3 linked regions of the Maricaulis maris genome follow. The protein of the gene in region 2 interacts with the protein of the main gene of each other region in a pairwise test. Links are inferred from orthologs where the notes say so. Each region holds a gene or a part of one and is shown on either strand. Other genes may lie near its edges. The genes, in order: AAA969_RS07465, rlmB and tsaE.

The links.
Region 1: the proteins of rlmB (region 2) and AAA969_RS07465 interact in binary tests that used the Escherichia coli proteins (3 or more experiments, as listed by UniProt). The link is inferred for Maricaulis maris from one-to-one orthologs.
Region 3: the proteins of rlmB (region 2) and tsaE interact in binary tests that used the Escherichia coli proteins (3 or more experiments, as listed by UniProt). The link is inferred for Maricaulis maris from one-to-one orthologs.

Annotation. Positions count from the first base shown.
Region 1 is NZ_AP027270.1:1,594,243-1,597,340, forward strand. Bases 155-3,098 are described here. They hold AAA969_RS07465 (NAD(P)H-hydrate dehydratase), read right to left. Parts: upstream 2,411-3,098; coding sequence 899-2,410; downstream 155-898. Other genes in these bases: AAA969_RS07460 (NADP-dependent malic enzyme), read right to left, coding at 155-827; AAA969_RS07470 (P-II family nitrogen regulator), read left to right, coding at 2,544-2,882; glnA (type I glutamate--ammonia ligase), read left to right, coding at 2,915-3,098. Outside these bases: more of AAA969_RS07460, read right to left, coding at 1-154. UniProt on the Escherichia coli protein: Bifunctional enzyme that catalyzes the epimerization of the S- and R-forms of NAD(P)HX and the dehydration of the S-form of NAD(P)HX at the expense of ADP, which is converted to AMP.
Region 2 is NZ_AP027270.1:874,831-877,917, forward strand. The notes cover bases 94-3,026. They hold rlmB (23S rRNA (guanosine(2251)-2'-O)-methyltransferase RlmB), read right to left. Parts: upstream 1,994-3,026; coding sequence 1,193-1,993; downstream 94-1,192. Other genes in these bases: AAA969_RS03940 (GGDEF domain-containing protein), read left to right, coding at 2,402-3,026. Also shown: AAA969_RS03920 (DUF819 domain-containing protein), read left to right, coding at 1-36; more of AAA969_RS03940, read left to right, coding at 3,027-3,087. UniProt on the Escherichia coli protein: Specifically methylates the ribose of guanosine 2251 in 23S rRNA.
Region 3 is NZ_AP027270.1:120,800-123,685, forward strand. What follows is about bases 86-2,817. They hold tsaE (tRNA (adenosine(37)-N6)-threonylcarbamoyltransferase complex ATPase subunit type 1 TsaE), read left to right. Parts: upstream 86-1,079; coding sequence 1,080-1,556; downstream 1,557-2,817. Other genes in these bases: AAA969_RS00605 (PAS domain-containing sensor histidine kinase), read left to right, coding at 86-612; AAA969_RS00610 (2Fe-2S iron-sulfur cluster-binding protein), read right to left, coding at 656-976; AAA969_RS00620 (aminoglycoside phosphotransferase family protein), read left to right, coding at 1,543-2,655; AAA969_RS00625 (nucleotidyltransferase family protein), read left to right, coding at 2,652-2,817. Outside these bases: more of AAA969_RS00605, read left to right, coding at 1-85; more of AAA969_RS00625, read left to right, coding at 2,818-2,886. UniProt on the Escherichia coli protein: Required for the formation of a threonylcarbamoyl group on adenosine at position 37 (t(6)A37) in tRNAs that read codons beginning with adenine.

The sequences.
Region 1 (3,098 bases), 720 kb from region 2 along the record:
TTTGTGAAAACGCCTGCAGCAGAAAGTCCGAGCAGCACGTCAGCACCCTCGGCGGCATCCGCAAGCGTGCGCTTGTCGGTCTTGATTGCGTGTTTGTTGAGACGGTCATGACCGCCCGGACGGCCTTCATAAACGACACCGTCAATATCGACGACGATCGTGTTTTCCGACTTCACGCCCATCGACTCGATGAGTTCGAGGACAGTCAGGCCCGCGGCGCCAGCGCCACACAGGACGACCTTGAGGTCCTCCATGCGGCGACCAGTGAGGTCGCAGGCATTGATCAGACCGGCCGCCGCGATGATGGCCGTACCGTGCTGGTCATCGTGAAAGACCGGGATGTTGAGCTCTTCGCGCAGGCGCGTCTCGATCTCGAAGCATTCCGGGGACTTGATGTCTTCCAGATTGATCCCGCCGAAGGTGTCACCAAAGCCGCGAACGCAGTCTATGAACTTGTCCGGATCGGTGTAGTCGACCTCGATGTCGACCGCGTCGATATCGGCAAAACGCTTGAACAGGACCGCCTTGCCTTCCATCACCGGCTTGGAGGCTGCCGGCCCAAGATTGCCGAGGCCGAGAATCGCCGTTCCGTTCGAGACAACGGCGACCATGTTTCCCTTGGAGGTATAGTCGTAAACCGTATCCGGATCCTCCGCGATCGCGCGGACCGGGGCCGCGACGCCGGGGCTGTAGGCCAGGGCCAGATCGCGTTGGGTCGCCATTGGCTTGGTCGCAGTGACCGCCAGCTTGCCGGGCGTCGGCTTCATGTGGAAGGCGAGCGCGTCAGCGTCGAGTTGCGTGTCTGCGCGATAAGTCGATTCAGCCATGATATCCCCCGGGCGACGGACGTTGGCCGACCATGTACCGGTCCGGCACAACTTCCAAGCCCCGCAAACGCTTAGCTTCCATGCGTGAGCAGATGGCTGAACGCCGCCTCGCGGCGGTGGCTGTCGGCCAAGGCTCTGAGGACTTGCGGCAGACAGTCCGGCAGATCCTCGGCCACCAATCCGGCACCCAGCCGCCGACCGGCATCCCCGTGCAGCCAGGCAGCAGACGCTGCCGCGTCATGCGGTGACATCCCGGCGGCCAGACCTGTTGCCACGATCCCCGCGAGCACATCACCACTTCCGGCGGTCGCAAGCCAGGGACTGGCATGGCGATTGATCAGGGGCACCGCGCCCGGTGACGCCACGACCGTCGCCGGTCCTTTCAGGAGAACGGTACAGGAGCAGGCCTCGGCGGCGGCCTGGGCGCGCTCGATCTTGTTGGCCTCGGCGTCGTGCTCGCCGAACAGGCGCGCGAACTCTCCCATATGGGGCGTCAGGACACAGGCCGGATGCAGGCGGGTCAGCAGCGCCTCGGGGGCCTGCTCAAAACTGGTCAGGGCATCGGCATCGAGGACCAGGGGAAGACCTGTTTCTAGCGCTGCCAGCACGGCATTGCGTGTTGCCTCGCCGACGCCCATCGCTGGTCCGAGAACGGCCGCCTCCGCGCGCAGCTCCTCCAGAACACGGCGCGTGTCGGGACCGCCTTCCCAGCGCGCCAGCATGACCGCGGTGAGCCGCGCGGCATTGACCAGCATGGCCGCCGGCGGCGAACAGATCGTCACCAGGCCGGCACCGGCGCGCAGCGCGGCAAGGGCAGACAGGCGGGCCGCACCGGTCGCCGAGGCCGCGCCGCTGAACACAGCGACCCGGCCACGCTGGTGCTTGTGCGTCGCAGGGGCTTCGGCAAGCTCAAGCGGTCGCCAGCGGGGCCGGAAAACCTCTTGAGCGACAGGGCTGATAGCGGCCTCCCACCCCTGCGGCACCCCGATGTCCGCGCACTCGACCTCACCGCACATTTCCGCATGAGGTTCAATCACATGAGCCGGCTTTCTACGGTGAAACGTGACCGTCAAATCGGCCTTGCTCGCCATGCCGGACAGGGGTCGGGCGTCGCCGCGAATGCCGCTTGGCAGATCAATGGCCACGACCGGACAGGATCGGGTCGACAAGGCGTCCAGCCAGCTGGCTGGAAGGCCGGCGACCGGACGCGAGAGGCCGGCACCGAACAGGGCGTCGACCACCAGAGCCGCATCGCCCCAGACCACCGGTTCGGGCGCCAGCACCGGCGCATCCCAGACGGCCAGAGCCCAGGCCGCGTCCCCGACAAGATCCTGCGGTTCCGCGAACAACACCACCCGTACCGGCCAGCCGGCCGCCCGCAAGGCGGTTGCCGCGATCAGGCCATCCCCGCCATTATTGCCGGGGCCGGCCAGCACCAGAACCGGACGCGGCGCCCAACGGGCCCGAATCGCAGACGCAACCGCGTGTCCCGCATTGCTCATAAGGGTTTGGGAGCCAATGCCGTTTTCGACCGCATAGCGATCGCAACGGGCGCTGTCGGCGGTAGCCAGGATCTCAGTCATTATCGACGCACCATTGTGAGGCAGACCTGCCCGATTGTGAGGCATATTAACCCGGCGCTGCCGCGGCGTCCGGTTTCTGTCTTGTCACACCGCTCCCGACCGCTAGCCTCGCCTTGAGATCATGGAGTCCGTGATGAAGAAAATCGAAGCCATCATCAAACCCTTCAAGCTTGATGACGTGAAGGAGGCCCTGCAGGAAATCGGTGTGCAAGGCCTGACTGTCATCGAAGCCAAGGGCTTTGGTCGGCAAAAGGGGCATACCGAATTATATCGCGGCGCTGAGTATGTCGTCGATTTCCTGCCCAAGATAAAGATCGAGCTGGTGCTTCCCGCCGACCGTGTGGACGCCGCTGTCGAAGCCATTCAGAATGCCGCCCAGACGGGCCGCATCGGTGATGGCAAGATTTTCGTCAGCCCGATCGAAAGCGTGATCCGCATCCGGACCGGCGAAACCGGCCGCGATGCCCTTTAACCCAACCTGATCAGAAATCCGGAGCCTGGCCCATGTCAGACGCAATTCTCAAGAAGCTCAAAGACGAAGACATCAAGTATGTCGACCTGCGCTTTACCGACCCGCGCGGCAAGCTGCAGCACGTCACCTTCGACCGTTCGGAAGTCAACGAAGACTTCTTTGAAGATGGCGTGATGTTCGATGGGTCGTCGATTGCCGGCTGGAAAGCCATCAACG
Region 2 (3,087 bases):
ATCGCCACCGCGATTTTCCAGATCTGGCCGGGCTGACACGACCGACAGGATGACGCAGTCGTCATCTTCCGGACAGCGCATCGCAGGGCGACGTTCTCCATTATCACCGAGGCTTGCATCCGATCCGGTATCGGCATGCATCAGGGGATAAACACGTGAACAGGGACGACCCATGACCAAGACCTTCCTTCTCTCCACAGGCGCCGCGCTGGCCGGCCTCGCACTCTTCTCGGTTGCTGCAAGCGCGACCCAGTTGGCCGGAGCGCCGCAGAGCTATTCCGGCACCGCACTGGAGATCGAGAATTTCGTCGGACGGATCGAGATCCGCACCGGCAGCGCCGACACCGTTAGCGTGGCCATGACCAATACCGGCGGCCATGTCGACGATCCGGTTGTCAGCGACGCCGGCGGGACCGTCCGCATTGATGGCGGACAGCGCCTGCGCAATGTCAGCTGCAACACCCGCAACAACACCACGACGATCGGCCTCAACCGGGGTCAGCGGCATAATATCGATGAATATCCCAGCCTTGTGATCACGGCCCCGGCCTCGCTCGCTCTTGAGCTCGAGAACAGCGCCTTTATCGGCCAGGCGGGTGATCTCGGCTCGCTCACGATGAACATGCGCAGCTGCGGCCGCTTCACGGCCGGTGACGTCACCGGCGACGTGAGATTGCGGATCAGCGGATCGGGCGACGTGACGACGTCGTCGATAGGTGGTCGCGCCTGGATCGACATCAACGGGTCCGGGGATGTTGTGACGGGCCCGGTCGGCGACGAGGCCAGCATTGAGATTTCCGGCTCCGGGGATGTTCTGACCGGTGATGTCAGCGGCGATGCCGAGGTCGAGATCAACGGGTCTGGCGATGTCGCGTTCGGGAGCGTTGCAGGCCTGGCGGTAAACGTCTCCGGATCCGGAGACGTCGAGGCGGCATCGGTCAATGGCGCCTTCTCAGCCCGGATTTCCGGGTCGGGCGACATCGAGGTGCATGGCGGCCGCGCGGAACCTTTTGAGGCCTCCGTCAACGGCTCGGGCGATATTGCCTTCGGCGGTACCGCCGTCAATCTGACGGTCCGCGAGAATGGTGGTGGCGACATCTCGGTCGAGGCGATCGAGGGCAGCGTGAACTGGACCCGCAATGGCCGGACGGTCATGCGTGTCGGCAACGCCAACTAGCCAAGAACCAAACCATTAGGCAGGTGGCGTCTCGTCCCGGACGGGACGCCATTTTGCTGCTTCGTAGAGGGCGATCGCGGCGGCGTTCGAGACATTGAGGCTCTCAACCGCCCCGGTCATCGGAATCCGCACCAGCTGATCGCAGCACTCGGCGACGCGCTGGCGCAGGCCCTTGTCCTCCGACCCCATCACGAGAACCAGGCCCGGACCCCAGCCCTTGCCATCCGGTGCGGCGATCGCCGTCGCCAGGTCCAGCTCGGCCTCGCCGGCCAGTCCCAGCACATGCCGCCCTGCCTTGCGAAATTCGAGCAGGGTATCGGCGATATTGGTGACGCTGACATGGGGGACCCGCTCAGCGGCACCGACTGCGCTCTTGCAGACGGTCCCGAACAGCGGCGGTGCCTTGCGGTCCTGCATGACAACGGCACGGATCCCGAAAGCGGCTGCCGAACGCAGGATCGCACCGACATTGTGCGGGTCAGTGATCTGGTCGAGGACAAGCAGGGCGCCATGGGTCGGGTCGATCACGCCATTGACCGATTCAGCGGGCAGGGCCCGGGCCTTGGCCGCGAAGCCCTGGTGTACAGCCCCGTCGGGCAGCACGTGGTCAATGGCTCTCGGCTCGACCTGCTCGTGATCGGTCCCGGCCGGAAGCTCTCGCGCGGCATTGCGGGTGACCTTGAGTTCAAGGATTTCGCGACGCTTGTTGGCGACTGCAGCGAGCACCGCATGGCGCCCCCAGACCCAGCCGGAATCGCTTGCTCCTGCAGGCTTGGAGCGGCGGGTGTAATCGGTCCGTTTGGAGGTGTTGCGCATGGGAGTCTTCGTCACTATAGTCCGCGCTCCTGTTTTGGGGCGGTCGCTTGATTTGCCGAGGCATAACATGCCTCTTCGCAAGCTGAGACTGTTTCTTGCAGGACTCCGAAAGGCCGGTTAAATCGCGGCCTGAAGGCACCCTGTGGAGGGGTGGTCGAGTGGTTAAAGGCACCAGACTGTAAATCTGGCCGCGAGAGCGTACGCTGGTTCGAATCCAGCCCCCTCCACCATTTTCCGGCTGACGACGTCGCCGGCCCTGCCTCCCTCCCGTCGATAGGTCCTTGGTCGCTTGGTCCTTGAGCGCCTTCTCCGCATGGCGGTCGCCTCAGCCAGAATGTTGTGCCCGATTTAGCCGGTTGAAACCATTTGCTGGCATGGTGGTCGGCCTGCATCTGGAGAGTGCCTTTCATGCTCAGGCGTTACTGGCCCAAAAGTCAGCCCGATCAGCATGTCGACGTCGCGTCGCGGCGCTCGCTTGCCGGGTTCTGCGTGCTGGCCGGTTCGGCCGGAGTGGCGGTCACCCTCGTCAATATGCGCTTCTTTGCCGACACCCCCGAGGCGATTACCATTGGTGGCATCGCATCCGTGCTGTGCCTGCTCGCGCCGATCTGGGTCAATGCCAATGCGGCGTTCAAATTCCGGGCGCGTGTGGTTGGCTTTGGTGTGCTGGCCTTGCTGACGGTCCTTGCCGTGATGGGGCGAACCCTCATTACGCCCAGCAATCTCCTGATGATCCCCGGGATCATGACCTTCGCCCTCGCGGTGGGGTGGCGCACCGGGCTGAGCTATCTGGTGGCGACGCTGTCGATTTATGTCTGGTGCGTGATGCAATCCTCGCAGGTCGACGCCCAGTCCGTCACCAGCTACGGCCTGACGCTGCTTGCCGCACTCGGTGGCATGGCGATCTTCGTTTTCGTCGGCGCCACCATCTTCCGCAGCGAGATGATCAATGCCGCCGAACGGCTCGAGCGTGCCAAGCGCTCGGCCGAGGCGGCAACCGATCATTTTCGCGAGCGGGCCGCGACGGACGCGCTGACCGGCGCCGCCAACCGCACGTCGATTGACAAGCTGCTCAGCGCCAGTGTCGACCGCTG
Region 3 (2,886 bases), 750 kb from region 2 along the record:
ATCCAGTCAGCGGCGGCGCATTTGGCCAAGCTGATTGATGACATTCTGGACGTTGCCGCGATTGATGCCGGCCAACTGGAGCTGGAACTCGGTGATGTCGATCTCGCTGACGTGGCGCGCGAAGCCGCCGACCTCGTCGCGGCCCGCGCCGATCATCACGCCATCAAGCTGACGGTTGATATCGAGGACGGGCTTGGCTTGCTGCGGGCGGACCGCAACAGGCTGAAACAGGTCTCGATGAATCTTCTGTCCAACGCCATCCGCCACGTCGCGACCGGCGGAGACGTCACCATCGGCGCTCGCCGCAATGGCGAGGACATCACGCTCTGGGTCAAGGATGACGGCGAGGGCATCGCGCCGGAGAAACAGGCCAGCGTGTTTGATCGCTTCGCCCGCGGTGAACGCGGTGGCGCCGGTCTCGGCCTGTCCCTCGTGAAGGAAATTGCCGAGCTGCATGGCGGCTGGGTCGAGCTTCAGTCGGAGCCGAAGCAGGGCACGCTGGTGTCCTGCCATCTGCCGCGGGAGCCACGCAGCTCTGCCGTGCCGCCGGAGCTCGATCTCACCAGTCGTGCCGTGACGCGCCTCGCCGGCGACCGGGCCCGCGCCGAATAGGCCGGCCACCCGCTCGTTCTGGCGATAGCGTCGAATGTGGGCCTCAGCCCTGTTTTTTCGGCATCCGAACGATCAGGCCGTCGAGCATGTCGGCGACCTTGATCTGGCAAGACAGCCGCGAGGTCTCCTGGACCTCCTCGGCGAAGTCGAGCATCGACTCTTCCATCGTCTCGCGCGAACCCGTCTTGTCGGCCCAGGCCGGGTCGACATAGACGTGGCAGGTGGCACAGGCACAGGCGCCGCCGCAATCCGCGTCGATGCCCGGGACCAGATTGCGCACTGCGCCTTCCATCACGGTCAGTCCGGTGGCCACGTCGATAACGTGTTCGGTTCCGTTGTGCTCGATATAGGTAATCTTCGGCATGCCAGTCTCCGTTGGATGCAGAGCACATGAACAGCGTTCACCGCCGAGTCAAGATTCAGCCTCACCGCTTGCCGTGACGGGCGGGCTTCGCTAAGCGCAATCCATGGGTAATTCCAACACTGTTTCCTTGCCCGATCTGGCGGCAACGCAGGCACTGGCCCTCCGGCTCGCCCGGGCGCTTCAGCCCGGCGACACGGTCTTCCTGACCGGCGACCTCGGGGCCGGAAAGACTACCTTCGCCCGGACCATCATCCGCGAATTGTGCGGCGTCGAGGACGCGCCCAGTCCGACCTACACGATCATCCAGACCTATGACCTCGACGACGGAGAGCTTTGGCATGCCGACCTCTACCGGATCGAGGAGGCCGGCGAGCTTGACGAGCTGGGTCTGGAGGATGCCTTCGGTGAAGTGGCGCTTCTGATTGAATGGCCGGACCGCCTCTTCGGCCTTGTCCCGGAAGACCGGCTCGAAGTGACGCTTGAAATGGTCGGGGAAAGCGCGGGCGATGCCATGGACACGCCGCGGCGGGCTGGCTTAACAGGGTTTGGCGAGTGGGAGACACGCCTTGACGATATCTGACCGCCAGGCCGCAATGACGGCCTTCCTCGAGGCCGCCGGCTGGGCCGATGCTGTGCACCATCCCTTGCCGGGCGATGCCTCAACGCGACGCTATATCCGGTTGGAGCGCGCCGGGGAGCGCGGTGGTGAGCGAGCCATGTTGATGGACGCGCCGGCCGCTGCCGAAGCGCCTGTTTGTCCGCCTGATGCCAGCCCGGAAGAGCGCGCGGCGCTGGGCTATAATGCGGTGGCCCGGCTGGCCGGGTCCAATCTGATCGCCTTTGCCGGTCTCGCCGACGCCCTGTGCGAGCGCGGGTTTTCAGCGCCGACCATCCTCGCCAGCGATGTCGAGGCGGGGTTTCTCCTGCTGGAGGATCTCGGCGATGACCTGATTGCCCGTCTTCTGCCCGGCGATCTGCATGAGGGGACGCTCTATGCACGCGCCGTTGATGTTCTGGCGGCCATCTACCGGTCCAGTTTCCCGGCCGCTGTGGAGCGCGACGGCCAATCCTGGCCGCTGCTGGGCTATGACGCGACGGCGTTGCAGGCGGAAGCCGACCTCTTTCTCGACTGGTTCCTGGCCAAGCAAGCCGGGGTCACACTGGATGACGCTGCTCGCGCCGACTGGCAGGCGATCTGGGCGCGGGCCTTCAAGCGGCTCGATCATTGTCCGCCGGGTCTCGTTTTGCGCGACTTTCACGCCGAGAACCTGATCTATCTCCCGGACCGGGATGGCGAGGCCAATATCGGCCTGCTCGACTTCCAGGACGCGCTGATGGGGCATCCTGCCTACGACCTCGTCTCGCTGCTCGAGGATGCCCGCCGCAATGTCGAGCGCAAGCTCGCGGTGCCGCTCAAGGCGCGCTTTGTCGAGCAGGCCGGGATCGCCGATGCCGCCGGCTTCGACGCGGCCTATGCCGTGCTCGGTGCCCAGCGCAATGCCAAGATCCTCGGCATTTTTGTCCGGCTGGCCGTCCGCGATGGCAAGCAGCGCTATCTCGATCTGCTGCCGCGGGTCGCGCGCCACTTCGTTGCCGATCTTCAGCACCCGGCCCTGATGCCGCTTCACATGTGGGTGAAATCCCACGCCCCGCAGGTCTTCGCGGAAGCGCACAAATGATCGAGATCCGCACCGCCATGGCGCTCGCCGCCGGCCTGGGAACGCGGATGCGTCCGATCACCAATGAGCGCCCGAAAGCGCTGGTTGAGGTTGGGGGCAAGACCCTGCTCGACTGGGCGCTGGACCGGTATGCCGCGGCCGGTGTCGAGCGCTGCGTGGTCAATATCCACCATTTCGCGGATATGATGGAAGCCCATCTTGCGGACCGGACCGGTGCACCCGCGGTGACAA